DNA from 4 places in the Pantoea sp. CCBC3-3-1 genome. Region 1 is predicted to be linked to each of the others. Evidence: predicted binding sites of a transcription regulator. Region 1 holds the regulator's gene; each other region holds the start of a gene.
The links. The regulator PurR, encoded in region 1, represses purine synthesis genes. The targets are predictions, from matches to a motif close to CANGCAAACGTTTGCNTG.
Positions count from the first base shown of each region.

Region 2: the regulator PurR is predicted to act here: its motif matches at 4,642-4,659, upstream of epd (erythrose-4-phosphate dehydrogenase).
Region 3: the regulator PurR is predicted to act here: its motif matches at 3,040-3,057, upstream of purT (formate-dependent phosphoribosylglycinamide formyltransferase).
Region 4: the regulator PurR is predicted to act here: its motif matches at 5,039-5,056, upstream of rbsD (D-ribose pyranase).

Region 1 covers NZ_CP034363.1:2,003,211-2,010,659, reverse strand. Annotated here, with positions in the region: gene eptA (phosphoethanolamine transferase EptA) at 1-642, shown strand, start outside; gene EHV07_RS09605 (TetR/AcrR family transcriptional regulator) at 689-1,282, shown strand; gene EHV07_RS09600 (alkene reductase) at 1,325-2,428, shown strand; gene gloA (lactoylglutathione lyase) at 2,561-2,968, shown strand; gene rnt (ribonuclease T) at 3,071-3,712, shown strand; gene EHV07_RS09585 (Grx4 family monothiol glutaredoxin) at 3,768-4,106, opposite strand; gene EHV07_RS09580 (C40 family peptidase) at 4,463-5,245, shown strand; gene purR (HTH-type transcriptional repressor PurR) at 5,539-6,564, shown strand; gene punR (DNA-binding transcriptional activator PunR) at 6,626-7,449, opposite strand, start outside.
Region 2 covers NZ_CP034363.1:4,030,666-4,038,114, reverse strand. Annotated here, with positions in the region: gene speA (biosynthetic arginine decarboxylase) at 1-2, shown strand, start outside; gene speB (agmatinase) at 163-1,086, shown strand; gene EHV07_RS18785 (M48 family metallopeptidase) at 1,165-1,917, opposite strand; gene tkt (transketolase) at 2,206-4,197, shown strand; gene epd (erythrose-4-phosphate dehydrogenase) at 4,705-5,751, shown strand; gene pgk (phosphoglycerate kinase) at 5,774-6,934, shown strand; gene fbaA (class II fructose-bisphosphate aldolase) at 7,029-7,449, shown strand, end outside.
Region 3 covers NZ_CP034363.1:2,729,599-2,737,047, forward strand. Annotated here, with positions in the region: gene EHV07_RS12780 (prolyl oligopeptidase family serine peptidase) at 1-569, opposite strand, end outside; gene EHV07_RS12785 (tellurite resistance TerB family protein) at 724-1,377, opposite strand; gene EHV07_RS12790 (sugar phosphate isomerase/epimerase) at 1,612-2,451, shown strand; gene EHV07_RS12795 (YebG family protein) at 2,589-2,960, opposite strand; gene purT (formate-dependent phosphoribosylglycinamide formyltransferase) at 3,101-4,279, shown strand; gene EHV07_RS12805 (bifunctional 4-hydroxy-2-oxoglutarate aldolase/2-dehydro-3-deoxy-phosphogluconate aldolase) at 4,521-5,162, opposite strand; gene zwf (glucose-6-phosphate dehydrogenase) at 5,382-6,857, opposite strand; gene EHV07_RS12815 (MurR/RpiR family transcriptional regulator) at 7,233-7,449, shown strand, end outside.
Region 4 covers NZ_CP034363.1:4,945,703-4,953,151, reverse strand. Annotated here, with positions in the region: gene EHV07_RS23225 (YgiW/YdeI family stress tolerance OB fold protein) at 1-341, shown strand, start outside; gene EHV07_RS23220 (LysR family transcriptional regulator) at 530-1,417, opposite strand; gene budA (acetolactate decarboxylase) at 1,523-2,305, shown strand; gene alsS (acetolactate synthase AlsS) at 2,320-3,999, shown strand; gene EHV07_RS23205 ((S)-acetoin forming diacetyl reductase) at 4,020-4,793, shown strand; gene rbsD (D-ribose pyranase) at 5,068-5,487, shown strand; gene rbsA (ribose ABC transporter ATP-binding protein RbsA) at 5,495-7,000, shown strand; gene rbsC (ribose ABC transporter permease) at 6,997-7,449, shown strand, end outside.

The DNA of each region.
Region 1 (7,449 bases):
ACCTGCAATCGCGTTCCCCATACCGATATGACCAAATGGCAGCTTAACGCCCTGTGTCAGGATGAATCCTGTCTGGATGACGTTTTGCTTTACCGGCTCAATCACTATATCGACAGCATTAAAGACGATACGGTGATCGTTTTGCATCAAATGGGCAGCCACGGCCCGGCCTACTTCCGCCGTTATCCCGCGACGATGCGCCAGTTCACGCCGACCTGCGACAGTAATCAAATTCAGGATTGCGATCATCAGGCGCTGGTTAATACCTATGATAATTCGATTCTTTATACCGACTCGATGCTGAGTGAGACAATCGGTCTGCTGAAATCTTACAGTGAGAAGTACAACGTGGCGCTAATTTATCTCTCTGACCACGGTGAATCGTTGGGAGAACATGGCATGTATCTGCATGGCGCCCCTTATGTTTTTGCCCCCTCCCAGCAAACCCATATTCCTTTGTTACTCTGGCTGTCGCCCGATTATCTGCGGACATATGGCATAAAAGAGCAGTGCTTACAGCAGGAAGCGCTCAGCTCAGATGTTTCACAAGACAATGTTTTTCATACGTTATTGGGCATGATGAACGTGCAAACGACGGTGTATCAGCCTTCACTTGATATGATCCGTTCGTGCCAGTCCTGAATCGGTGGATTTGTAACAGACCGATTGGTCTGTTACGCTACCTGCCATGAAGACGACCCGTTTTGATACTCGCGAACATATTCTGACCACTGGCGAACAGCTCTGCGTTCAGCGCGGCTTTCATGCCATGGGTTTGATTGAGCTGCTGAAGGTCGCGGGCGTGCCGAAGGGATCGTTTTATCACTATTTCGCGTCAAAAGAGGCGTTTGGCGTTGCTATGCTGGAGCGTTATTTTGCGCATTATCATCAGCAGCTGCGCGGCTACCTTGACGACCATCAGGGCGATCAGCGTCAGCGTGTTCTCGACTATTATCATCAGTCGTTGCAGACGTTCTGTCAGGAAAGCAGCTTTGCCGGCTGCCTGTCGGTTAAGCTTTCTGCCGAGGTTTGCGATCTCTCTGAACCCATGCGCATTGCGCTGGATGCCGGCTCTAAGGCGATAATTGCTACACTGACCTCTGCGCTACAGAAAGCGCAGCAGCAGCAAACATTGCAGCGGGTCAGTAATGCAGAAGATGTTGCACAAAACATTTATATGCTGTGGCTTGGCGCCAGCCTGCTGAGTAAAATTTCTCGCGACGTCAGGCCGCTGGAAAACGCCTGGCAGCAAATTAATCTGATGCTGCCAGCGCCGCTCTAAAAAAACGCTCGTTACTAGTCGACCGGTCTACCAGGAGTAACAATGAAACTGAATAAGCTTTTTACCCCGTTGAAAACCGGCGCGATCACCGTGCCTAACCGTGTATTTATGGCGCCCTTAACGCGTCTGCGCAGCATTGAGCCAGGCGATATCCCTACGCCCCTGATGGGCGAGTACTATCGCCAGCGCGCCAGTGCCGGGCTGATTATCACTGAAGCCACCCAAATCTCTTTCCAGGCTAAAGGTTATGCTGGTGCGCCTGGGCTGCACACGTCCGAACAAATTGCGGCCTGGAAAGCGATTAATGCGGGTATCCATGCAGATGGCGGACACAGTGCGGTACAGCTGTGGCACACCGGCAGAATTTCTCACACCAGCGTACAGCCAGAAGGTCAGGCTCCGGTTTCCGCTTCTGCCATTAACGCTGAAACCCGCACGTCATTGCGTGATGAAAAAGGCCAGGCCATTCGTGAAGCGACCTCTACACCTCGCGCGCTGGAACTCAATGAGATCCCGGGCGTGATTAATGATTTCCGTCAGGCAGTCATTAATGCTCGCGAAGCCGATTTCGACCTGGTTGAGCTGCATTCCGCTCACGGCTATCTGATCCATCAGTTCCTGTCACCCGCGTCTAATCAGCGCACCGACGCTTACGGCGGCAGCGTTGAAAATCGTACCCGCTTTGCGCTCGAAGTAGTGGATGCCGCGATTGACGGCTGGAGCGCAGACCGCGTTGGCATCCGTATTTCGCCATTGGGCCCGTTCAATGGTCTGGACAATGGTGAAGATCAGGAAGCCGCCGCGCTGTACTTTATTGCTGAGCTGGCGAAACGCAGGCTGGCTTATCTGCATATCTCGGAACCAGACTGGGCTGGCGGCAAGCCTTACAGCGAGGCTTTCCGTAAAGCTATCCGCCATGCTTACCCTGGCGTGATTGTTGGTGCTGGCGGTTATACGGCGGAGAAAGCCGAAGATTTGATCGAAAAAGGGCTGATTGATGCCGTTGCCTTTGGCCGCGACTATATTGCTAACCCGGATCTGGTTGAACGCCTGCAACAGGCAGCCCCGCTGAATGAGCAGCGCCCTGCCTTGTTCTATGGCGGCGATGCGGAAGGGTATACCGACTATCCGTCACTGGCCGACTGAACGTCAGCGGGCCAGCGCTGAGCGGCTCGCTGCACCCGATGAGATTTCCCGGCGTGATTATCGTCCGGGCGATTTCATCGCTATACTTGTTTCTTAGTTATCGGATGATAACGTTTTTTTAAAGAGGATGTTATGCGCTTACTTCACACCATGCTGCGCGTTGGCGATCTGCAACGCTCCCTTGATTTTTATACCAAAGTTTTAGGTATGCGCCTGCTGCGTACCAGCGAAAATGCTGAATACAAATATACGCTGGCGTTTGTTGGTTATACCGAAGAAAGCGAAGGCGCGGTCATTGAACTGACCTACAACTGGGGCACTGAGAAGTATGACCTGGGTAACGCTTACGGCCATGTCGCACTGGGCGTGGATGACGTCGCAGCGACCTGCGAACGCATTCGTAAGGATGGCGGCAACGTCACTCGTGAAGCAGGCCCGGTTAAAGGCGGCACCACGATTATCGCCTTCGTGGAAGATCCGGATGGCTACAAAATCGAACTGATTGAGAACAAGCACGCGGGTCACGGCCTGGGCGCTTAATCTTTCGGGGCGCCATTATGGCGCCCTTCTTCCTTCCTCTGCTGCATCCCGCCGTGAAATTTGCCATAATACGCGCTGCAATTTTTCCCCTGTGAGATCCTGATGTCTGAATCGAACCAACTGAACGCCCTCAGCAGCCGTTTTCGCGGTTTTTATCCGGTAGTCATTGATGTGGAAACCGCCGGTTTCGACGCCAAAACCAATGCATTGCTGGAAGTCGCCGCCGTTACGCTAAAAATGGACAGCGATGGCTGGCTGGAGAAAGACGAAACGCTGCATTTCCACGTCGAGCCGTTCGAAGGTTCCGTTCTGCAACCTGAAGCGCTGGCATTTAACGGTATTGACCCGTCGAATCCGTTGCGTGGTGCAGTCAGCGAATACGAAGCCCTACACGCTATTTTTAAACTGGTACGTAAAGGGATTAAAGATCAGGGATGTAACCGCGCAATCATGGTGGCGCACAATGCCACTTTCGATCTGAACTTTATGAACGCAGCAGCGGAGCGTGCCGCGCTGAAACGTAACCCGTTCCATCCTTTCGTCACCTTTGATACCGCCGCGCTAAGCGGATTGGTACTGGGACAGACGGTGCTGGCAAAAGCCTGTACCGCAGCCGGTATGCCTTTTGACAGCGCTCAGGCGCATTCAGCCCTGTACGATACGGTGCAGACGGCCGATCTGTTTTGCGAGCTGGTTAACCGCTGGAAACGCCTTGGCGGCTGGCCGTTGCCACAGGCCGAATAACTGACATAAAAAAGGGCGGGAAAGCAATTTCCCGCCCTTTTCTTTACTGATGAACTTATTCAGCCGCGTCAGAAGGATGCTTTTGCGCGGTTTCTTTGATCAGCTGCTGCAGTTCGCCACGCTGATACATTTCGATGATGATGTCGCAGCCGCCAACCAGTTCGCCATCAACCCACAGCTGCGGGAAGGTTGGCCAGTTAGCGTATTTCGGTAGCTCGGCGCGAATTTCAGGATTTTGCAGGATATCCACGTAAGCAAAACGCTCGCCACAGGCAGAAAGCGCCTGAACGGCCTGTGCGGAGAAGCCGCAGCTTGGCAGTTTTGGTGAACCTTTCATGTACAGCAGAATCGGGTTTTCTGCTATCTGGCGCTCAATTTTTTCAATCGTACTCATAAATGGCTTCCTTTAAGAACTACATGTCTGTTAATTGTAGCGAGTCTGGCCCGTTGATGAAAACGTCATTTTCAGCAGGGTTTTACAGCTAACAAGGCGATGGCCTGCGTTAAAATACCATTTCCCAGCCATCTGGTGTGCTGACTTTAGAAAAAAACCGCGCGAAACTGCGCAGATAAGCAGCTGATTCGGCTAATTTTTACAGCTTTTACGTGTTATGTATTCTTGAAACAAAAAAGCCTAACCCTTTGGTAATGAGTTCGATTAGAATTGTCCGAGCTGTCTGCCCTGGCGCAGATATCCCTAATTATCCAGGCTCTGGCCGCTGGCGGGAGCACAAACTGTTAATGGTAACGATGCGTTCACTCATTACGCTTATCATGCTGGCCTTTGCGCAACTGTTCCTGAATATGGCACACGCATCGCCCCATGCTCCCGTCAATGCCAGCCACCATAAAGTGGACAGCAACACGGCGGCACGTGAAGACGATCGTCGCAAACGCCGCCCGGTAAAATCAACCGGCACGAAAAAAGTCAAAGAAGTCACCGCTAAAAAAGCCCGAACGCCCATCCTGAAGAAGTATAAATTTAAAAAGAAAACCGTTCAGACCGCTGCGCTTCCGCCTAAAAAACGCTATGGCCGTCACTCACGCCACCCGGAAGCGGCTGAATCGCTGACGGAAAATTCTGCTACAGCGCCCCTTAAGCTCAGCAAAGCGCACCGTGTTCGCTATCAGAAAGCGCGCGAAACCGCGATGAGCAAACTCATGGGCCAGCTCGGCAAACCTTACCAGTGGGGGGGGACATCGCCTAAAACCGGCTTCGACTGTAGCGGTCTGGTCTGGTATGCCTATAAAGATTTGGTGAAATTTAAAATTCCACGCACCGCTAATGAGATGTTCCATCTGCGTGACGCGGCGTCGATCAAACGCGATGAGCTGGAGAAAGGCGATCTGGTGTTCTTCCAGATTAACGGACGCGGAACCGCCGATCATGTTGGCGTTTACCTGGGGAATGGCAAATTTATTCAGTCACCGCGTACCGGCAAAGATATTCAGGTTACCGCCTTGAGCGAAGATTACTGGCAGCGTCACTACGTTGGCGCTCGTCGGGTAATGACGCCGAAAACCATTCGCTAACCGAGCCCGACGGGTTATACAAAGCATTAACACAGGCAAAGATTTTCCCCGTCGGGCCGTAAAAATCTCGTTTTCTCGCCCCAGCCTTGTTAGAATCCTTTTTTTGTTGCGCAACACGCCAGGAGGCCAGATTTTATCGGGCTCCGCGGCAGGCTTTTACCGCCTTTTTTTCCTTCCTGACGTATCCGGACCACAAAAAAAACGCCAACCAACGTCAGGTTTCTTTGTTACCAGGCAAACGTTTAACAAGATGCTTATCAGCAAGTTGCGATAGGCGCAGGAGTAGCTATTTCATGGCAACCATTAAAGATGTGGCTAAACGCGCCGGTGTCTCCACCACCACCGTGTCCCACGTCATCAATAAAACCCGCTTCGTCGCTGAAGAGACACGAGAAGCCGTCTGGGCTGCAATCAAAGCATTGCATTATTCCCCCAGCGCCGTGGCCCGTAGCCTGAAGGTGAACAATACCCGGACGATTGGCCTGCTTGCCACGTCCAGCGAAGCGCCCTATTTTGCCGAAATTATTGAAGCGGTGGAAAACAGCTGTTTTGCCAAAGGCTATACCCTGATCCTGGGTAATGCGCATAACGATTTGCAAAAACAGCAGGCCTACTTGTCAATGATGGCGCAGAAACGCGTCGATGGCCTGCTGGTGATGTGCTCGGAATATCCCGATGAGCTGATTCAGATGCTGGAAGATCATCGTAATATCCCTATGGTGGTGATGGACTGGGGCGAATCACGGGGTGATTTTACCGACACCGTGCTGGACAACGCGTTTGAAGGCGGCTATCTGGCTGGGCGCTATCTGATTGACCGGGGCCATCGCGATATTGGTGCCATTCCAGGCCAGCTGGAGCGCAACACCGGCGGCGGCCGCCATGCCGGTTTTCTGAAAGCGCTGGCAGAAGCGGGCATCACCCTGCGTGAGGAGTGGCTGGTGCAGGGCGATTTCGAGCCGGAATCCGGCTATCGTGCGATGCAGCAAATTCTTGCGCAAAAGCAGCGTCCTACCGCCGTATTCTGCGGCGGCGATATTATGGCTATGGGCGCAATTTGCGCAGCAGATGAGATGGGACTGCGTGTCCCGCAGGATATTTCGGTGATCGGTTATGACAACGTGCGCAACTCACGCTACTTTGCGCCTGCGCTAACCACCGTGCATCAGCCTAAAGAGCGACTGGGTGCAACCGCATTCAATATGCTGCTTGACCGCATCACCAGCAAGCGCGAAGAGCCCCAGACCATCGAAGTTCATCCAACGCTGATCGAGCGTCGCTCGGTCGCTGACGGCCCGTTTATGGATTACCGTCGCTAAGATTTTAGCCGGTTATCTGCTTTAATGCAGATAACCGGCGTTTCATTCTCACTCCGCCCGCTTACTCTTCCCGCAACCATTCGCTGTTCAGCGTTTCCGTTTCGCCGAGATAGTCCAGCAGCCAGCTCAGCGCCGGTGATGCCTGTTGTTCCGACCAGCTGACGCAGCAGGGGCTGTCAGGAAAAGCAGGATCCAGGGTAATTTCGCGTAGCGTGCCGTTGCGCAACAAAGGCTGAGCCAGATGGCCCGGCACCATGCCAACACACAGTCCCGCCAGCAAGCAGTCAAACGCACTCTGCCAGTCCGGCACCACCAGCCGTCGCTGGTTATCCAGCGTCCAGGTCGTCCTTTTGGGTAGCGCCCTTGAGGTATCTTCCAGCAACAGCGAAGGCCATTCGCGAATCGCGTCCTCGCTGACGTGTTCCAGCCGTTGCGCAAGCGGATGCGCGGCCTGTACCACACATCGCCAGTTCAACGCGCCCATATTGCGAAACGCAAAGCGACCGCCAACGGGTATCGCCTGGGTAGCGCCAATGGCCACGTCTACCCGACCATCTGCCAGCGCATCCCAGACGCCGTTAAAAACCTCATGCGCAAGATGCAGCTCCATATCGGGAAAGTGGCGATAAAAATCGACCACCAGCTGACGGGTTCGCTCGGCTTTAACAATGCGATCGACAGCAATATTCAGCTGACCACGCCAGCCGTTAGCGACCTGCTGGCACTGGCGGCGAGTGGCAAGCATTTTTTTGATGACAAGACGACCTTCCTGAATAAACACCCTACCCGCATCGGTTAGGGCGACATCACGGTGTCGTCTTTCAAACAGCGGAACCGCCAGCCACTCTTCCAGCTGACGGATGGTATAGCTGATAGCCGACGGAA
Region 2 (7,449 bases), 2.0 Mb from region 1:
AGGCCAGCTGATTAGCGAAACGCGCTGATTGTGGGCCGGCACGCTGCCCGGCTCAGGCAATACGGTTATCAATCCCTTCCTCGTCGGGCTTAACGACGCGGCGGGGATTTTTTTCATCTTTACTTTTACGCGCCTACTGGCAACAGCAAAAGAGGATTGGCAATGAATAACACTCTCGGCAATCAATACGACAACTCCCTGGTTTCAAACGCGTTTGGTTTTATGCGTTTCCCGGTTAACTTTCAGCCTTACGACAGCGACGCAGAATGGGTCATTACCGGTGTGCCTTTTGATGCGGCGACGTCGGGCCGCCCTGGCAGCCGCCTTGGCCCGGGCGCCATCCGTCAAATTTCTACCAACCTGGCCTGGGAAGGCTGCCGCTGGCCGTGGAAATTCGATCTGCGTCAGCGCCTGAAAGTGATTGATTGCGGCGATCTGGTTTACGCGTTTGGCGATTCACAGGATCTGTCGGATAAATTGCAGGCGCACGCTGAAAAGCTGCTGGCTAATGGTAAGCGTATGCTGACCTTCGGCGGCGACCACTATGTAACGCTGCCGCTGCTGCGCGCCCACGCGAAGCATTTCGGGAAAATGGCGCTGGTGCATTTTGATGCCCATACCGACACCTATTCCAACGGCCCGACGTTTGACCACGGCACGATGTTCTACACGGCGCCGCAGGAAGGCCTGATCGATCCTGCTCATTCCGTGCAGATTGGTATTCGTACCGAGTTCGATGATTCTCTGGGCTTTAACGTGCTCGACGCAGCGCAGATCAACGATCGCAGCGTTGATGACATCATTGCCCAGGTGAAACAGATCGTTGGCGATATGCCGGTGTACCTGACTTTTGATATCGACTGTCTGGATCCGGCGCATGCGCCAGGTACGGGCACGCCAGTGATCGGTGGATTAACGACCGACAAAGCAACCAAGCTGGTACGCGGTCTGCAAGGGTTAAATATTGTGGGAATGGATCTGGTAGAGGTCGCGCCGGGTTACGATCAGTCTGATTTGACCTCTCTGGCGGCGGCGACGCTGGCGCTGGATATGCTGCATGTGCAGGCAGTGAACAAAGGCGAATAAAGCCCCAGGGCCCGCTTGCGTTTCTCAGGGCACTATCAGGTCAACAATCAAAGGCCAGCGCGTGGCTGGCCTTTATCATTATTTTCCTGCCGCAATGCGCTCCTTAATATGCTGTGCACGGGAAGCAGAGGAAGGATGGGAGTCAAACATTGTACTGCTGTTGCTGCCTTCCAGTTTCGCCAGTTTTTCAAAACTGGTTTCCAGCCCTTCTGGGTTGATGCCGCGCTTCTTCAACAGATCAAATGAGTAATCATCCGCCTGCGATTCCTGTTTTTGTGAGAACTGTGCATTCACCAGTTTCTCGCCCAGGTCGCCCAGCTGCGAGGCTGACAGCGTAGCAGCAATACCGCCAACGGAGGCCGCAGCAGAGCGTGCTGCCGTCGTGCCGTAAGCCACCTGCATCGCCCGACGCGTGTGCCCCAGCGCAACGTGACCCATTTCATGGCCCAGTACGCCTTCCACTTCGTTGTCGGTCATCATATCCATTAAACCGCTGTAGACACGGATACAGCCGTTCGCCATCGCCCAGGCATTAACATCCTTCGTGACGTAGACCTTATAGTTTGCCGGCGTGCCGTTAATATTATCGCCAAGCGCGGCGGCAATTTTATTCAGACGCTGGGTATAAACGCTGTCGGCAGGGGCAATTTGTGCCTCGCTATCCATTTGCTCGCAGGATTTCACACTGAGTTCTTTTACCTGCGCATCGCTGAGTGAGGCAGCCTGATAAGCCTGGGCACCCGACTGGAGCAGGGCATTGCTGTCAAAATTCTGACAACCAGAAAGTGCGGTGGCAATGGTCAGAGCCAGTACTGAAGCAGGGAGTTTCATATATTTTCATCCATTCCATAACAAGGTAATAAAAAACAATCACCTGCCGCTAAATAGCAGGGAAAAAGTGTGACTAAGAAGTAAACGTTATAACCGTACAGCGTACAAATGCCTAGTTGCGGCGGGCAAAAAACGCAAGTTTGGACCGGTTTTTTTGCACTTTTCGCCATGTACATGTTACCCCCCTTTCATGTACATTGAGGGTCGACTTTTACCACTTTGCCTGATAACTCATTGATTAAAATAGGTTAAGGACGGCGAAGCGTTTAATCCGATCTGGAGTAGAACATGTCTTCTCGTAAAGAGCTTGCGAACGCCATTCGCGCACTAAGTATGGATGCTGTACAGAAAGCCAAATCTGGCCACCCGGGCGCGCCTATGGGTATGGCGGATATTGCTGAGGTTCTGTGGCGTGACTTCCTGAATCACAACCCGACGAATCCTCTGTGGGCCGATCGCGACCGTTTCGTGCTGTCAAACGGCCACGGTTCGATGCTGATTTATAGCCTGCTGCACCTCAGCGGCTACGATCTGCCGATTGCTGAACTGGCTAACTTCCGTCAGCTGCACTCCAAAACGCCAGGCCACCCGGAGTTCGGTTACACCGCAGGCGTTGAAACCACCACGGGTCCGCTGGGACAGGGTATTGCTAACGCTGTCGGTATGGCGATTGCCGAGCGTACGCTGGCCGCGCAGTTCAACCGTCCGGGCCACGACGTTGTTGACCACAACACCTATGTGTTTATGGGCGACGGCTGCATGATGGAAGGCATCTCTCATGAAGTTTGCTCGCTGGCGGGCACGCTGAAACTGGGCAAGCTGGTTGCTTTCTATGACGATAACGGCATCTCTATCGACGGCCATATCGACGGCTGGTTCACCGATGATACCGCGGCGCGTTTCGAAGCTTATGGCTGGCACGTTGTTCGTGGCGTGGACGGTCACGACGCGGAAGCTATCCGTAAAGCCGTTGAAGAAGCCAAAGCGGTCAGCGATAAGCCTTCTCTGCTGATGTGCAAAACCGTGATTGGCTTTGGCTCACCAAACAAAGCCGGCACGCACGATTCACACGGCGCACCGCTGGGTGATGAAGAGATCGCACTGACCCGTAAGCAACTGGGCTGGAGCCATGCGCCATTCGAAATCCCACAGGACATTTACGCTCAGTGGGACGCGAAAGAGGCCGGTCAGGCGAAAGAAGCTGCGTGGAATGAAAAGTTCGCCGCCTACGCGAAAGCGCATCCTGAGCTGGCCCTCGAATTCCAGCGTCGTGTTAAAAACGAACTGCCGGAAAACTGGCAGAATGAGTCGCAGAAGTTCATCGAACAGCTGCAGGCGAACCCAGCTAAAATTGCCAGCCGTAAAGCTTCTCAGAACGCGCTGGAAGCCTTCGGCAAGCTGCTGCCAGAATATCTGGGCGGTTCCGCTGACCTCGCGCCAAGCAACCTGACCATGTGGTCCGGCTCTAAGCCAATCAATGAAGATGCCGCAGGCAACTATATTCATTATGGCGTACGCGAGTTCGGTATGACGGCGATCGCGAACGGCATTACGCTGCACGGCGGTTTCCTGCCTTATACCGCAACGTTCCTGATGTTTGTGGAATACGCTCGAAATGCTGCCCGTATGGCCGCGCTGATGAAAATCCGCCAGGTTATGGTCTATACCCATGACTCCATTGGTCTGGGCGAAGATGGTCCAACTCACCAGCCGGTAGAACAGCTTGCCAGCCTGCGCGTGACGCCAAACATGAGCGTATGGCGTCCGTGTGACCAGGTGGAATCAGCCGTAGCCTGGAAATATGCTATCGAACGTCACGACGGCCCAACCGCGCTGATCTTCTCCCGTCAGAATCTGGCGCAGCAGGATCGTGATGCTGAGCAGCTGGCTAACGTTGCGCGCGGTGCTTATGTGCTGAAAGATTGCGCAGGTCAGCCAGAAGTCATCCTGATTGCTACCGGTTCTGAAGTTGAGCTGGCGGTTGCCGCGTACGATCGTCTGACTGCGGAAGGCCGTAAGGCTCGCGTGGTTTCTATGCCGTCTACCGATGCGTTTGACAAGCAGGATGCTGCTTACCGTGAAGCCGTGCTGCCGAAAGCGGTTAGCGCGCGCGTTGCTATCGAAGCGGGTATTGCTGATTACTGGTTCAAATACACCGGCCTGAACGGCGCTATCGTTGGCATGACCACCTTCGGTGAGTCAGCACCAGCCGAGAAGCTGTTTGAAATCTTTGGCTTCACCGTGGATAACGTTGTCGCTAAAGCGAAAGCGCTGCTGTAAGACGTCAGGCTCGCCTGCTCAGGCAGGCGAGCCTGCCTAAAACCCTTAGCATTCACTGCCACCTCACGGCTGCAACAGGTTCCTTTTCGCGTTGCGGTTATTTCTGTTCGTTACGTATGAATTTCGCTATTAACATAAAATGACTGGGAAAAATCTCATTTAAGCGGCGAGAGAGCAGTTTCGCCCTGGCGTATGCTAAGTTTGTGCTGATCGGAATGCGCGATCGCACCAGCCTGCCTGACTCTGCAATGCGATATTAATGGGATGTTTTTTGACCACTCTTTCCCCGAATGTGATCCGGGTCAGATTTTTAACCTGGGATTGATCTAACTCATTCCAATTATTCCGTATTGTCTTTATTGTAGCTGAACCGTTTCAGTCCGCGTATCGACTGACGGGATTGGAATCGAATGCAGGATTGAAGGCGCAAAAATTCCCTGTACAAATGTAAACGTCTGCCTCAGGCTAACGTTCCAGTTTTGCACTGAATTTTGCTGCAGGAGTGATATGACGGTTCGCATTGCCATAAACGGATTTGGTCGCATTGGGCGTAACGTACTGCGTGCGCTTTATGAAACCGGACGCCGCGCTGAAATTACCATTGTGGCCATTAATGAACTGGCGGAAGCGGCAGGCATGGCGCACCTGTTAAAATACGATACCAGCCACGGGCGGTTTGCCTGGGACGTTCGTCAGGAGCGAGATCTGCTGTGGGTGGGCGAAGATACCATTCGTATTTTGCATCGTGCGGAAATCGCCGATCTTCCCTGGCGCGAGCTTAATGTTGATATCGTTCTTGATTGCACCGGCGTGTTTGGCAGCCGGGCTGATGGCGAAGCTCATCTTGCCGCCGGCGCTAAAAAAGTGCTGTTTTCCCATCCCGGTGGAAACGACCTTGACGCCACCGTGGTCTTTGGCGTGAACGAAAAAGAACTCAAGCCCCACGACCTGATCGTCTCCAACGCCTCCTGTACCACTAACTGTATTATTCCGATTATCAAACTGCTGGATGACGCCTTCGGCATCGAGTCAGGCACGGTAACCACTATCCACTCTGCCATGCACGACCAGCAGGTTATTGATGCCTACCACACCGATTTACGGCGTACTCGTGCGGCCAGCCAGTCGATCATTCCGGTGGATACGCGCCTTGCCGCAGGCATTACGCGTATTTTTCCGAAATTTAACGATCGCTTTGAAGCCATCGCCGTGCGCGTGCCTACGATTAACGTGACGGCAATTGATTTAAGCGTCAGCGTACGGGCTGCGGTACGGGCCTGCGAGGTCAACGCGCTGCTGCAAAATGCCTCGGAAGAAACATTTAGTGGTATAGTTGACTATACGGAATTACCGTTAGTCTCCATAGATTTTAACCACGATCCGCACAGTGCCATTGTGGACGGCACCCAAACGCGGGTCAGCGGTCAGCACCTGATCAAGACGCTGGTCTGGTGCGACAACGAGTGGGGCTTTGCTAACCGAATGATTGACACGACGTTAGCCATGGCCGCAAGCGGTTTCAGCCAGGGCGCGGATTGCGCCTTTAAAATTTAGAGAATCAACGAGAGGACTCACCATGTCAGTAATTAAAATGACCGATTTGGATCTTGCCGGGAAACGCGTACTGATTCGTTCCGATTTGAATGTGCCAGTGAAAGAAGGGAAAGTGACTTCAGATGCACGTATCCGTGCTTCACTGCCGACTATCGAAGCGGCCCTGAAGCAGGGCGCAAAAGTGATGGTAACCTCTCACCTTGGTCGTCCGACCGAAGGTGAATATAATGAAGAATTCTCACTGCTTCCGGTGGTTAACTATCTGAAAGATAAACTTTCATCTCCAGTTCGCCTGGCGAAAGATTATCTGGACGGCGTTGAAATTGCAGACGGTGAGCTGGTCGTTCTGGAAAACGTGCGCTTTAACAAAGGCGAAAAGAAAGACGACGAAACGCTCGCTAAAAAATATGCTGCGCTGTGCGACATCTATGTCATGGATGCCTTTGGTACGGCGCACCGCGCGCAGGCCTCTACTCACGGCGTTGGTAAATTTGCCTCTGTCGCCTGTGCTGGCCCGCTGCTGGCAGACGAGCTGGAAGCGCTGGGTAAAGCCCTGAAAAGCCCTGAGCGCCCAATGGTTGCCGTCGTCGGCGGTTCTAAAGTATCTACCAAGTTCGACGTACTGAATTCACTGGTTAAAATTGCAGATACGGTCATCGTTGGCGGCGGTATCGCTAACACCTTCGTGGCTATCGACAACAACGTAGGCAAGTCACTGTACGAACCTGATTTCGTTGATGCAGCCAAAAAACTGCGTGATGAGTTCAAAATTCCGGTTCCAACGGATTCCCGCGTCGGCACCGAGTTCTCCGAAACTGCGCCTTCTACCGTCAAAAAAGTCAGCGAAGTGCAAGACAACGAAGAGATCATGGACTTTGGCGACGAAACTGCTGAAGCCATGGCTAAGCTGCTGAAAGAAGCCAAAACCATCCTGTGGAATGGCCCGGTGGGCGTGTTTGAGTTCCCTAACTTCCGTAAGGGCACTGAAATCGTCGCGAAAGCCATTGCAGACAGCGACGCATTCTCTATCGCAGGCGGCGGTGATACGCTGGCAGCAATCGACCTCTTCGGCATCGAAGACAAAATTTCCTACATTTCTACCGGCGGCGGTGCATTCCTGGAGTTCGTGGAAGGCAAAAAACTGCCAGCAGTAGCCATGCTGGAAGAGCGCGCAAAACAGTAATCTCTGGGGCGGGAGTTTTGCTCCCGCCTGAACGATTGACCTGACTATCAGGTACAGAATCTCTTACTACGACCGACGAAACAGGACAAAAGACATGTCTAAAATTTTTGATTTCGTAAAACCAGGCGTTGTCACCGGTGATGACGTACAGAAGATCTTCCAAGTCGCCAAAGAAAACAAATTCGCTCTGCCAGCCGTTAACTGCGTGGGCACTGACTCAATCAACGCCGTTCTGGAAACCGCTGCGAAAGTAAAAGCGCCGGTCATCATCCAGTTCTCTAACGGCGGTGCGGCATTTATTGCCGGCAAAGGCCTGAAATCCGATAAGCCACAGGCTGCGGCAATTCTGGGCGCTATCTCTGGTGCGCATCACGTTCATCAGATGGCTGAGCACTACGGTGTGCCAGTTATCCTGCACACTGACCACTGCGCGAAAAAACTGCTGCCGTGGATCGATGGTCTGCTGGATGCCGGTGAAGCTCACTTTGCCAAAACAGGTAAACCACTGTTCTCTT
Region 3 (7,449 bases), 730 kb from region 1:
ACGTAGTAAAACGTCTGGCTGTCGTTAGCCCAGACAAAGCTGGAGGAGACGTTTTCCAGCACTTCCGGATACCAGCTGCCGGTTGCCAGGTTACAGAAGCGAATACCGTACACGCGGCGAGACAAAAAATCTTCCGCCAGCGCCATCGTCTGGTTATCGGGGCTGATGCCTAAGCCACCCAGCGTATAAAACTCGCTGTGGGCAGCACGCTGATTACCATCCACAAGGATGTCCCATTGATCCGGCGTAGCGGTCTGTTCCGGCTGGCGGGTGTAAAGCGCGTATTCGTTGCCCTCTTCATAGCGGCGCTGATAACGAAAACCGTTTTTCACGTAAGGAACGGAATGGTCCTGTTGCGGGATGCGGTCAACAATCTCTTTCAGCACGTTATCCTGCAACGCCTGCTGCGTATGCATAATGGCTTTGCCGTAATCATTTTCCGCATGGAGATAATCGAGCATTTCGGTATTGGAGCGTTCATCATCACGCAGCCAGTAGTAATTATCGACGCATGTTTCGCCGTGAAGCGTCATCTCATAAGGTATTTTTTTGGCGACTGGTGGTTTTATCATTCTCGGCCCCGCTTAATCAGTTACATAGAGTAAGGGTGGCAGCTGTAAGGATGATTGCCAAGGGTAAAGCGAGCGAACAGAGGAATATTATTGGTATCGGGTGGCTGCGCCCCACCCGGGGAACGGGTTAAATTCAGTACCAGTATAAACATTAAGCGGGAAGTTTGGCTTTCTCGGCCTGAATATCCTTTGCCATGCTGTCACGGACATCCTGCGGGATTTTCAGTTCATCGCCCAGCGCCTGTAGATAGCTACGCTCCATAAAGTGGTCCACATCAATGACCAGATTGCTGAGGAAATAGACTTCCAGCGCTTCCTCCTCGTTTTTTACATCATCAGCCAGCATTTTTGGATCGAGCGGCATATTAATCGCGCGCTGGATCAGCTTTTCGCCTTCTGCACCTAAACCGGCCTGATGAATGTGTTCATCGATGGCCTGCCGTTCCTGACCATCAATATGGCCGTCGCTTTTCGCCGCAAAGACCAGTGCCTGAACCAGTCGTTCTGCGCGCCGGTCGACGGACGATGATTGCTGACCGAACTGCGGTTCATTTTGGTGAGTTTCGCTAACCCGCTGCTTATATTTATTCCACAAGACGGCCGCCGCCGCCGCGCTTCCACCTACAATCAGCGCATTTTTGCCGTATTTCAGAAGCAGATTACGGGAGGATTTACTGGCAATCAGCATGCCTGCCAGACCGCCCAGCGCGCCAGGCGCCAGCATCTTACTCAGGCCTTCCCCACCGTTGCCGCCCTGCTTGCTGCTACCCAGTACCGTTTGTATTTGCTGTAGCCAGTTACTCATCACCTGCTCCTTTCACAAAGAAAGTCACCAGCATAGAGCGCTCCACGTCAAGAAGCGTCAAGCCAGGCAAAGCCTGGAAAACCTTCGGCTCCTGCACTTCGTCTGCAAATCTCAACAAATCACTATACTTAGCTCGCCCGTCAGCTTTTCACCGTCTTTTGCAACGTGCAGCGGCGGCATCTGGAAAGGCTGGCAGATAAGAGAATCTTGCATATTTTGATAAGGGGAAAAAGGATGCGTTTTAACGATAACCCGCTGTTTATCAATACGGTTTTGTTGGGCGGCAGCCCGGAAGAGAAATTACTGGCGGCCGCTCAGGCTGGCTTCAGCCAGGTTGAGCTCTGGCGGCAGGATGTGGAGCAGGCCAGCGGTAGCGCAGTGCAGCTGGCGGAATTGTTTCAACAACAAAAGCTGTTGCTAACCGATTACCAGGTGTTGCTGGATTTTGATGGCGCGCCGGATGACCAGCGTCAGGCTAAGCGTGATGAAGCAGTGGAAATGATGGATACCGCTCTCAAACTGGGTGCCACCACAATCCTGACGCCGGCTTCAACGCATCATGCCTGCATTGCCGATCGTGAAGAGGAAGATCTGTGCTGGTTAGCAGATGAAGCGGGAAAGCGGGGGCTGCGCGTCGCTTATGAAGCGATGGCGTGGAGTACGCATCTCAATACCACCAGCGCCGCCTGGCAGCTGGTTCAGCGTATAGATAAGCCAAACTTGGGTCTGGTGGTAGATGCCTTTCATATTTTTGTGCTCGACCGTACCGTTGCTGACCTGGAGGGCATTCCGATGGAGAAGATTTTCCTTGTCCAGCTTTCCGACCTGGCTACAAAGCCTGATAAGGCGAATCTGATCGACACCGCCCGCCACAAGCGTTTATTACCCGGCGAGGGCAACTTTCCGCTGCACACGTTACTGGATTATCTGGCCGGGAAAGGCTACAGCGGGCCGATAGGGCTGGAAGTCTTCAATGACGAAATCCATCGGCAGCCGCCGGTGACAGCCGCGAAAGAAGCCATGCAGGCTTTAAAGACATGCTGCGGACACGCTTCTTTCAGTCATACTCATTAACCCGCCAGCGCCGGTTCCTGACCTGAACAAACAAGCCCGCAAAGCAGGCTTGTTTGCGCTCCGGTCGGGACTGTCACAACCCAGGCGGGTAAACTCAGGCCTGCACTTACCGCCCGGCAAACGCTGGCCATAAGCTGCTACGCCGCCTTCACAGCGCGAGGCCCTTTTGCCTTCGCGGAAGAGGGGTTCTCTTCATCTAAGCCAGCGGATACCGCTTCGCTCTCCGGCTCTTCTGAAACGGTCACTGACGATGCTGTTCCTTCGGTCGCGGCTTCCGGCATCTTGCTGGTACGAACGATGTGCTGCACGGCATCTTTATGCTCGGCAAGGAACATGCCCAGCGCTTCGCGCTGATCTTCTTCCATTGCCAGCGGCGCAGCGCTCAGCCAGTCGCAGAACACTTCGGCCATATCGAGCATTTTGTCGTATGCATCAGCTTCTTTCTTGCTGGCGAAAGTCATCTTTTCCTCACCTTTTCTGACAACAACATATTTGATTTCAACAGCCATGGTCCACACCTCGCTTACCTGTAATTATATACAGTATATCAGCCCACCTTATTTAACTCAAGTTTGCAAATCAGATGAACGCGCAATCGTTTTCGTTTATACTGCGCGCGCATTTTTTTTCATCTCATCAGGTAAAGATTATGACGACTCTTGGTACCGCACTGCGCCCCGCCGCAACCCGTGTAATGCTGCTAGGTTCTGGTGAACTGGGCAAAGAAGTGGCGCTTGAATGTCAGCGTCTGGGTGTTGAAACAATCGCAGTCGATCGCTATGCCGATGCGCCCGCCATGCACGTTGCCCATCGCAGCCACGTCATTAACATGTTGGATGGCGAAGCGCTGAAGGCGTTGGTTGCACTGGAGCGCCCGGATTATATCGTGCCGGAAATCGAAGCCATCGCCACCGATATGCTGATTGAGCTGGAAAAACAGGGCCAGCGCGTGGTGCCAACCGCCCGTGCGGCGCGCCTGACGATGAATCGTGAAGGCATCCGCCGTCTGGCCGCTGAAGAGCTGGCGTTGCCGACTTCGACCTACCGCTTTGCCGATAACGCGGTCGATTTTCATCAGGCAGCTGAAGAGATTGGTTTTCCGTGTATCGTCAAGCCGGTAATGAGCTCGTCAGGTAAAGGGCAGAGCTTTATCCGTGAGGCGCATCAGCTTGATGCCGCATGGGAGTATGCCCAGCAGGGTGGACGGGCTGGTGCAGGCCGCGTCATTGTAGAAGGCGTCGTGAAGTTTGATTTTGAGATCACCTTACTGACTATTAGCGCTGTTGACGGCATCCATTTCTGCGCGCCCATTGGTCATCGTCAGGAAGATGGCGACTATCGTGAGTCATGGCAGCCACAGCAAATGAGCGATCTGGCATTGCAACGCGCTCAGCAGATTGCTGAAAAAGTCGTTCTGGCACTGGGTGGCCACGGTCTGTTTGGCGTTGAGCTGTTCGTTTGTGGTGACGACGTGGTGTTCAGCGAAGTCTCCCCTCGCCCACACGATACCGGCATGGTTACGCTGATCTCGCAGGATCTCTCTGAGTTTGCCCTGCACGTTCGCGCGTTTCTCGGTCTGCCCGTCGGCGGCATCCGCCAATATGGCCCTGCCGCTTCTGCGGTGATTCTGCCTGAGCTGAACAGTGACAACGTTCAGTTTGCAAACCTCAACGACGTTCTTGGTGCCGGGTTACAGCTGCGGTTGTTCGGCAAGCCTGAAGTTCAGGGCAAGCGTCGTCTGGGCGTAGCTTTGGCAACCGGAAATGACATTGATGAGGCCATTCAGCGCGCGATCAACTGTGCGGCTGGCGTCAAGGTTAGCGGCTAAGGTTAACGCCAGGACGGCGATGGCGCTTGAGGCTTTTTGCCTCATTCCAGCAGCGAATGGCTGAGTTTGTTGTGAGGCAGACAGAAGAAAGCGGCTTTGATGGCCTGCGAATCCGGCAAGTCGCAACCTGGAGCGGGGGGAACCCCGCTTTGCCAGGGCTGTATTGGCCAGATGTCGTCACCAGCGCCTTTCATAAAGGACTGTCAGTTTTGGCTGGCAGTCCTTTTTTTGCCGTCGCGGATTAAATCGCCGCGCCTGCTACCGCTTCTTTCGCCAGCTGCGTGATGCGATCGTAATCGCCCGCTTCAAGCGCATCTGCCGGCACCAGCCATGAACCGCCGATGCACAGCACGCTTTTCAGCGCCAGATAGTCGCGATAATTAGCAGGAGAAATGCCGCCCGTTGGGCAAAAACGTACCTGAGGGAAAGGCCCGCCAATTGCCTGTAGCGCTTTAACGCCACCGTTGGCTTCTGCCGGGAAAAATTTAAATTCACGCAGGCCATAATCCAGGCCGGTCATCAGTTCAGAAACGGTGCTGATCCCTGGGATAAGCGGCACCGTGCCCGCTACCGCCGCTTCGAGCAGTGGTTCAGTAATGCCCGGGCTGATAACAAACTGCGCGCCTGCGGCGGTGACCTCTTCCAGCTGCCTGACGTTCAGCACCGTCCCCGCGCCAACGATCGCTTCCGGCACTTCCTGAATCATGGCTTTCAGCGCGTCCATCGCACACGGCGTACGCAGCGTGACTTCCAGCACTCTTACGCCGCCTGCGACCAGCGCCTTTGCCATTGGCACGGCATGTTCCAGCTTGTTCACTACGATAACCGGCACAACCGGGCCAGTTGTCAGAATTGTTTCAGCGCTTGTTTTCCAGTGGGTCATCGTCCTGCTTCTCCTGTCTGGCCAGCCACATCCCCCTGAGGACGAAGCAGGCAAAAAGCGACGCGCGCGGCGTCCGGAAAGTAAATTCGCCACTACCATACATGATTACTGCCCGCGCCGTCCATGCGCTCACCACTTTTTTGAAATGGCGGTTCATTTTTGAATGGTGCTGAATTCAGGGCATAAAAAAACCCGCCGTAGCGGGTTTATTTAAGGGCTTTATTCAAACTCATTCCATGAACGGCCGTCGCGGGTAATCATGGCCACGGAGGCAACCGGTCCCCAGGTGCCGGCCTGGTAAGGCTTCGGCGCTTCGTTATCCGCCGCCCAGGCTTCCATGATGGAGTCAACCCACTTCCAGGCTTCTTCCACCTCATCACGGCGTACAAACAGCGCCTGGATGCCGCGCATCGTTTCCAGCAACAAGCGCTCGTAGGCATCCGCCAGGTGTGACTGGTTGAACGTTTCAGAGAAGCTCAGGTCCAGCTTGGTGGTTTGCAGATTGTGTTTATGATCCAGTCCTGGCACTTTATTCAGGATCTGAATATCAACGCCCTCGTCCGGTTGCAGACGAATGGTCAGCTTATTCTGCGGCAGCTCCTGCCAGGAATCTTTAAACAGATTCAGCGCCGGGTTTTTGAAGTAAACCACCACTTCCGAGCATTTGGTTGGCAGACGCTTACCGGTACGCAGGTAGAAAGGTACGCCAGCCCAGCGCCAGTCGTCGATATCCACGCGAATAGAGACGAAGGTTTCGGTATTGCTGGACTTGTTAGCGTCCTCTTCTTCCAGGTAGCCAGGCACTTTTTTACCCTGGACAAAGCCAGAAGTGTACTGACCGCGCACGGTTTTATCGCGCACGTTGGTGTGGTCGATGCGACGCAGCGAGCGCAGTACTTTCACTTTTTCATCGCGAATACGGTCGGCTGAGAGATCGGCTGGCGGCGACATGGCGATCATGGTCAGAACCTGTAACAGGTGGTTCTGGATCATATCGCGCATCTGGCCCGCTTTGTCGAAGTAACCCCAACGGCCTTCGATGCCCACTTCTTCTGCAACGGTAATCTGCACGTGATCGATGGTGCGATTATCCCAGTTGGAAGCAAACAGCGAGTTGGCGAAACGCAGCGCCAGCAGGTTAAGCACCGTCTCTTTACCCAAATAGTGGTCAATGCGGAAAACCTGGTTCTCTTCGAAATATTCGCCAACCTGATCGTTGATTTCCTGAGACGTTTCCAGCGAGGTGCCCAGCGGCTTTTCCATCACTACGCGAGCAGGCTGTGCGTTAAGCTTGGCCAGGCCCAGACCTTTACAGATTGCGCCGAACGTTCCCGGCGGCATGGCAAAATAGTTGATGGTTACGCGCTTCTTCTGATCGAGCATTTTGCCCAGTTTAGAGAAATGCGACGCGTCATTAACATCAAGATTACAAAAATCGAGTCGGCTGCTGAGCTTATCCCACAGCGCTTCGTCGATCGTTTCCTTCATGAAGGTTTCCAGCGCTTCACGCACCACTTTGGTGTAGGCTGCTTTATCCCACTCTGCACGGCCCACGCCGATAATGCGTGATTCTTCGTGAATCTGACCGGCTTTTTCCAATTGATACAGGGAAGGCAACAGTTTCCGGCGTGCAAGATCGCCTTTGGCACCGAAAATCACCAGATCGCATGCCTGGGCTGTTTGTGTAACCGCCATTTTATTCTCCTCGTTGCAGGATAAGCCTGACCTGCCGATTCCTTGCACAGTCAGACTCTTATTGTAATTTTCTTTCATACAATGTACTGCTTTTGTCGGGTCCGCGTAAACCTGACAGGCACTGCGTAGCACAGAGTAGACCGATTAAATCGGCTCCGCCGCTGCCCGAGCGTACAGTTTGTGCGTAATTTTCCTTCTTTTTTGTTACTGTGTTCGACCGGGTGAAAATCAGACACCGCTCAAATAATGGTAAAAAAAGCAGGGAAACGTCGCGATGTCGCTGCCTGCGGGCAATTCGCACGCGGTATATTCTCTACAACTTGCTATCGGTTTCTCCACTGAATGAAATCGACAAAATGTATGAGTGACGATGTTATGACTATGCTGGAAAAAATTCAGGCTAGCCTGGAAACCCTTAGCAAATCCGAGCGGAAAGTAGCCCAGGCGATCCTCGCCTTACCTGGCGAGGCCATTCACGCCAGTATCGCTACGCTGGCGAAGCAGGCTGACGTCAGCGAACCCACCGTCAATCGTTTTTGCCATCGCATGCAGACTAAAGGCTTTCCGGACTTCAAGCTCCAGCTGGCGCAAA
Region 4 (7,449 bases), 2.1 Mb from region 1:
AGACGGGTGGATTCAACGATCCTAATGCACCGGCACCTTCCACTCAGGTTCATAAAGGCGGATTCAGCGGCGCGAAAGAGGCGATTGTTACGGTTAAGCAGGCTCAGGATCTGGCAGACGATGCCTGGGTGACGCTGCGCGGCAACATTGAAAAACGCGTGGGTGATGATGACTATATCTTCCGCGATGCGACCGGCACCCTCAAAGTTGAAATCGATCACAAGCGCTGGGAAGGACAAAACGTGACGCCTGCCGATAAAGTCGAAATTCAGGGCAAGCTGGATAAGGATTTCAACTCTGTTGAGCTGGAAGTGAAACAGATCCGTAAAATCCAGGGCTAAGCGTAACCTGCGGGACGAACCCTTTCGCAAACAACTGAGATACTCAAAGCGCGAGGAACATCAGCCTGGAACAAAGCGTCCTGGGCCATGGACGGCCCAGGCCGAGCTGGCATGGATGCCGCTTTTTGCGTCTTTGTGGAAGGCTGGTGTTCCTCGTGCCGGCACCTTGTTAACAATGACTGGTAAGGCTATCCCCGCAGGTTTTCCATCATCGCAACCAGGTGCAGTACGGCGGGCGAACGGTCGAGCCGTCGCCAGGCCAGCGCGATGTCCGTGTTCAGCGCGGCATCGTCAATCGGCAGATAAGTTACGCCCGGATGGCTGATACAGCACAAAGAGGCGGGCACAATAGCAAAACCAAATCCGGCAGCGACCATACCGACGGAAGAGGAAATTTGCGGTGACTGCTGGCCGGTATGCGGCTGAAATCCGGCTCGCAGACAGGCACTAAGCACCAGCTCGTACAGACTGGGGGCGACTTCACGAGGAAACATAATCAGCGGCTCGTCTCCTAATTGAGACAGCGCCACTCGGGTTTCTTTCGCAAGCGCATGGCCCACCGGCAGCACCACCAGCATCTTTTCACTGGCTATCACCTTCAGATTAAAGGCTTTGCTGCTTTCGCAAGGCAGCCGCACAAAAGCCGCATCCAGCAAGCCCTCCTGCAAATCATGCATCAGCGCCGCCATATTTTGCTCGCGCATCAACAGTTCCATATCGGGATAGCGTTCCTGAAAATCCCGCAGCAGATTAAAAACCCGATCGTGAAAAGAGACCGAGCTGGCGACGCCGAGCGACAGCTGGCCACTGACGCCGCGTGCAATGCCTTTGGCTTTTTCCAGCGCATGGCCGGTTTGCTCCAGGATCTGGCAGGCATCCTGATAGAAAGCTTCTCCCGCTTCCGTCAGCTCGACGCTGCGCGTCAGCCTTTTCAACAGCGGTGTACCAATCTCCCGCTCCAGACGCAGGATTTGCTGGCTGAGAGGAGGCTGAGAGATCCCCAGCATTTCCGCCGCACGCGTAAAGTTATGCGTTTGCGCAACCGCAACGAAATAACGCAGATGGCGAAGTTCCATATCAAATACGTCTCAAAGTGATGGGTTTTCTGTATTGGAAACGGTGACTGAATCGAGTCAACATTCTATTAATAACTCTGAACTGTTTTAGTGGCGAGGCAAGTAATGAAACATTCTGTAAATGACTGTTTATGTGAGCAACAGCTGGCATCCACCGTCAGTGCGCTGCGCAAACATAAGCCAGAAAGCGTAATCTATCAGACCTCCCTGATGAGCGCGTTGCTCAGCGGCGTCTACGACGGCAACGTCACCGTTGCCGATTTGATGAAAAAAGGGGATTTTGGTCTGGGCACCTTCAACCAGCTGGACGGTGAACTGATCGCGTTCGACAGCGAATTTTATCAGCTGCGCTCCGACGGTAGCGCCCGTGAAGCCCGCCCTGACCAGAAGACGCCTTTCGCCGTTGTTACCTTCTTTAAGCCACAGTACAGCCATCATTTCTCCAAACCGGCTAGCCGTCAGGAAATTCATGCGCTGATTGACAGCCAGGTAACGTCAGATAACCAGTTCTGCGCGCTGCGTATTAACGGACATTTCTCTGCGGCGTCTACGCGTACCGTTCCCTGCCAGCATCGCCCTTACCGCTCCATGCCGGAAGTTCTGGGCCAGCAGCCGACCTTTCATTTCAGCCAGCGCAATGGCGTGCTGATTGGATTCCGCACGCCGCAATACATGCAGGGCATTAACGTTGCGGGCTATCACGAACACTTTATTACCGACGATCGCCAGGGCGGCGGACACCTGCTCGATTATCAGCTGGAGGAAGGCGAACTGACCTTTGGCGAAATCAGTAAGTTGGTGATTGATCTGCCTGGTGATAACGATTTCCTGAGCGCCAATCTTAATCCTGAAAATCTGGATTCCGCGATCCGTTCCGTAGAAAGCTAACCTGAGGACCCATTATGAAAAATCCAACCGAGACAGCAATCTGGCAGCACGGCGCGGATCTGGTCGTCGCACAACTTGAAGCGCAGGGTGTGAAACAGGTGTTCGGCATTCCCGGCGCGAAAATCGATAAAATGTTCGACTCGCTGGTGGACTCCACTATTCAGACCATCCCGGTGCGTCATGAAGCGAATGCGGCTTTTATGGCGGCAGCGGTTGGACGCCTGACCGGTAATGCAGGCGTTGCGCTGGTCACCTCCGGCCCTGGCTGTTCAAACCTGATCACCGGTATGGCTACCGCCACCAGTGAAGGCGATCCCGTTGTTGCCTTAGGTGGCCAGGTAAAACGTGCCGACAGCGCCAAACAGGTGCATCAGAGCATGGACACCGTGTCCATGTTCCGTCCGGTCACCAAATATGCGGTTGAAGTTACCGATTCAAACGCGCTGGCGGAAGTGGTTGCTAACGCATTCCGTCATGCGGAACACGGACGCGGCGGCGGCGCTTTTGTCAGCCTGCCCCAGGATATTGTTGACCAACCGGCCACCGGCCAGTTACTGACCAGCAAAGGTCAGGTTCTGCTGGGATCTGCACCGGAAGCGGCTATCGCTGCCGTGGCACAACAAATAACGCAGGCGAAGAACCCGGTGATCCTGCTGGGCCTGATGGCCAGCCAGCCGGAAAACAGCGATGCCATTCATCGTCTGCTGGCACGTAGCCATATTCCCGTCACCAGTACTTATCAGGCTGCGGGCGCAGTCCGACAGGAGCATTTTTCCCGCTTTGCCGGTCGTGTCGGATTGTTCAACAACCAGGCGGGCGACCGTTTGCTACGCGGCGCGGATTTAATTATCACGATTGGCTACAGCCCGGTCGAGTACGAACCGGCGATGTGGAACAGCGGTACGGCAACGCTGGTGCATATCGACGTCCTGCCGTCGGATGCCGATAACTGCTATCTGCCGGATGCGGAGCTGGTCGGTGATATTGCCGCCACCGTCGACAAGCTGGCCGGGCGTATTGAAACCCGCTTACAGCTCAGCCCGGAAGCCGCCGCGATTCTGGAAGATCGCCAGCATCAGCGTGAACTGCTGTCGCTACAGGGCCAAAGCCTGAATCAGTTTGCCCTGCACCCGCTGCGCATTGTAAGAGCGATGCAGGACATCATTAACAATGACGTCACGCTGACCGTTGATATGGGCAGCTTCCACATCTGGATCGCTCGTTATCTTTACAGCTTCCGCGCCCGCCAAATCATGATCTCTAACGGTCAGCAAACCATGGGCGTTGCGCTGCCATGGGCGATTGGAGCCTGGCTGGTGGATCCGAGCCGTAAAGTGGTGTCCGTTTCCGGCGATGGCGGCTTCCTGCAATCAAGCATGGAGCTGGAAACTGCGGTGCGTCTTGGCGCCAATATCCTGCACATCATCTGGGTCGATGAAGCCTACAACATGGTGGCGATGCAGGAAGAGAAAAAATATAACCGCGTATCAGGCGTCAAATTCGGCCCGGTCGATTTCAAAGCCTATGCGCAATCCTTTGGCGCCGCCGGTTTTGCGGTTGAAAGCGCCGCCGAACTCGAGCCAACGCTTCGACGCGCCATGGATGTGCAGGGACCCGCAGTGGTAGCCGTGCCGGTAGACTATGCCGACAATCCAATGCTGATGGGCCAGCTGCATCTGAGTCAGATTTTTTAAGAACTGTTCACGGAGAAGATATGAAAACGAAAGTCGCTTTAGTTACCGGTAGTGGTCAGGGAATTGGTAAAGCCATCGCGTTACGTTTAGCAAAAGATGGCTTTGCCGTCGCGGTCGCGGATTTCAATGCCCAGACTGCCCGTCAGGTTGCTGATGAAATTGTCAGCGCGGGCGGTAAGGCTCTCGCGGTGACGGTAGATGTTTCAAAACGGGATCGGGTTTTTGCGGCGGTTGAGCAGGCCCGGAAAGAGCTGGGTGGATTCGACGTCATCGTTAACAACGCGGGCGTTGCGCCGAGCACGCCGATTGAAGAGATCACAGAAGAAGTGGTCGATAAAGTCTATAATATCAACGTGAAAGGCGTGATTTGGGGCATGCAGGCCGCTATCCAGGCCTTTAAAGCGGAAGGCCACGGCGGCAAGATCATTAACGCCTGCTCGCAAGCGGGCCATGTCGGCAACCCTGAACTGGCGGTTTACAGCTCAAGTAAATTTGCCGTACGCGGACTGACCCAGACTGCTGCCCGAGACCTTGCTCCCGCCGGCATCACCGTGAACGCTTTCTGTCCGGGCATTGTAAAAACGCCGATGTGGGCAGAAATCGATCGTCAGGTTTCTGAAGCGGCTGGTAAGCCACTGGGCTATGGGACGGCAGAGTTTGCGAAACGCATCACGCTGGGCCGCCTGTCCGAGCCGGAGGATGTCTCTGCCTGCGTCTCTTTCCTCGCAGGCCCGGATTCCGATTATATGACCGGACAGTCGCTATTGATTGACGGCGGTATGGTCTTCAACTGATTCATATTAGCGTGATGACAGCGTTCGGCCGTCGCTAAACCGTGGCGGCTGAACAGCTCAACGCCGCCACCGCGTATCCTTCATCTCCCAGACAGGGTGTTTTTTACCTCATTTTCCCGCAGGCTGACTTCCCCGTTCTCTCCCTTTAGTCAAATGCCTCCCCCTGTTAACGAAACGTTTCGATAGCGATCACAATTTCATCGCATGCAGATTGTTTTCCTGCGGCGTTTTTTTACACTCCCGATCAGCGAAACGTTTCGCTCTGGAGTGAAAGATGAAAAAAGGCACCCTACTGAATTCTGCTATTTCGTCCCTGGTTTCCCGCCTGGGGCATACCGACAGCCTGACAATCGGTGATGCTGGCCTGCCTGTTCCGGCCGGGCCAGAGCGTATCGATCTGGCGTTAACGCAAGGTATTCCCAGCTTTATGCAGGTGGTGAAAGCCGTAACTGAAGAGATGCAGGTTGAGAGCGCCATCATCGCGGAAGAGATCAAATCTCATAACCCCCGTCTTCATGACGAACTGCTGGCACTGCTCGACTTATTGCAACAACACCAGGGAAACAGCATTGCTGTTCAATACGTAACTCATCAACAGTTCAAACAGCAGACCCAGCATAGTCATGCGGTTATTCGCAGCGGGGAGTGTTCTCCCTATGCGAACGTCATCTTCTGTGCTGGCGTGACCTTCTGAGGCCGTGATGCAACCTTTACTGCAATTACAGGGTATTGAAAAATCCTTTCCTGGCGTCAAAGCGCTTTCGGGCGCGACGCTGGCCGTTTACCCAGGCCGCGTGATGGCGCTGGTGGGCGAAAACGGCGCAGGGAAATCCACCATGATGAAGGTGATGACCGGTATCTACAGCCGCGATGCAGGATCCATGAAGTGGCTGGGCGAAGAAGTGAATTTTTCCGGTCCAAAAGCCTCGCAGGAAGCGGGGATTGGCATTATTCATCAGGAACTGAATCTGATCCCGCAGCTCAGCGTTGCTGAAAATATTTTCCTCGGACGCGAGTTTGTTAACAAACTCGGTTGTATCCAGTGGAAGAAAATGCACGCCGAGGCGGACATTTTGCTGAAGCGGCTCAACCTGCGCTTCAGCAGTCACACGCTGGTGGGTGATTTGTCGATTGGCGATCAGCAGATGGTGGAAATAGCCAAGGTATTGAGTTACCAGTCCAAAGTTATCGTCATGGACGAACCTACCGATGCGCTGACCGATACCGAAACGGCGTCGCTGTTTCGCGTTATTAAGGAACTGAAAGCCCAGGGCTGCGGCATTGTTTACATCTCGCACCGCATGAAAGAGATTTTCGAGATTTGCGATGACGTCACCATCTTCCGCGACGGTCAGTTTATTGCCGAACGCGCGGTGGAGACGCTCAACGAAGATTCTCTGATTGAGATGATGGTTGGCCGCAAGCTGGAAGAACAATATCCCCGGCTGGACAAAGCACCTGGCGATATTCGCCTTCACGTTGAGCATCTCAGCGGCCCCGGCGTGGAGGATGTCAGCTTCTCGCTGCGCAAAGGCGAGATTCTGGGTGTTGCCGGACTGATGGGCGCGGGCCGCACCGAACTGATGAAGGTGCTTTACGGCGCGCTGACGCGCAGCAGCGGTAACGTGACGCTCGACGGTAAAAAAGTACTAACACGTTCACCAGAAGAAGGCCTGAGATGCGGCATCGTTTATATCTCCGAAGATCGTAAACGTGACGGGCTGGTGCTGGGTATGTCAGTAAAAGAGAACATGTCCCTGACCGCGCTGGACTATTTCAGCCACAGCGGCGGACGGTTGAAACACGCGGAAGAGCAGCTGGCGGTTAGCGATTTTATCAAACTCTTCAACGTAAAGACGCCTTCAATGGAACAACCCATCGGGCTGTTATCCGGCGGCAACCAGCAAAAAATCGCGATTGCTCGCGGGCTGATGACGCGGCCAAAAGTGCTGATTCTCGACGAGCCAACGCGTGGCGTCGATGTGGGCGCTAAAAAAGAAATTTATCAGTTAATCAATCAGTTCAAACAGGAAGGACTGAGCATCATCCTGGTGTCCTCGGAAATGCCCGAAGTGCTGGGTATGAGCGATCGCGTGCTGGTGATGCATGAAGGCCGCCTGAGCGGCGATTTCCCGATTGAACAGGCCACGCAGGAAGTCCTGATGGCGGCAGCGGTCGGCAAGAAACATAGCGTGGAGCATCTATGAGTACCCAAACCCTTCAGGCAAACCGCCTGTTCAGCAAAAGCTGGCTGCTGGAACAAAAATCCCTGATTGCGCTGATCGTGCTGATTGCGATCGTCTCAAGCCTGAGCCCGAACTTCTTCACCCTGAACAATATGTTCAACATCCTTCAGCAGACATCGGTCAATGCCATTATGGCCGTGGGCATGACGCTGGTGATCCTGACCTCCGGCATCGATCTTTCCGTCGGTTCCCTGCTGGCGCTAACTGGCGCAGTGGGTGCCTCGCTGATCGGAATGGAGGTGAATGCGCTGGTGGCCGTTGCGGCTTCGCTGGCGCTGGGGGCAGCGGTCGGTGCCGTGACCGGCACCATTGTCGCCAAAGGAAAAGTGCAGGCCTTTATTGCCACGCTGGTGATGATGCTGCTGCTACGCGGCGTAACGATGGTTTATACCAACGGCAGTCCGGTCAAT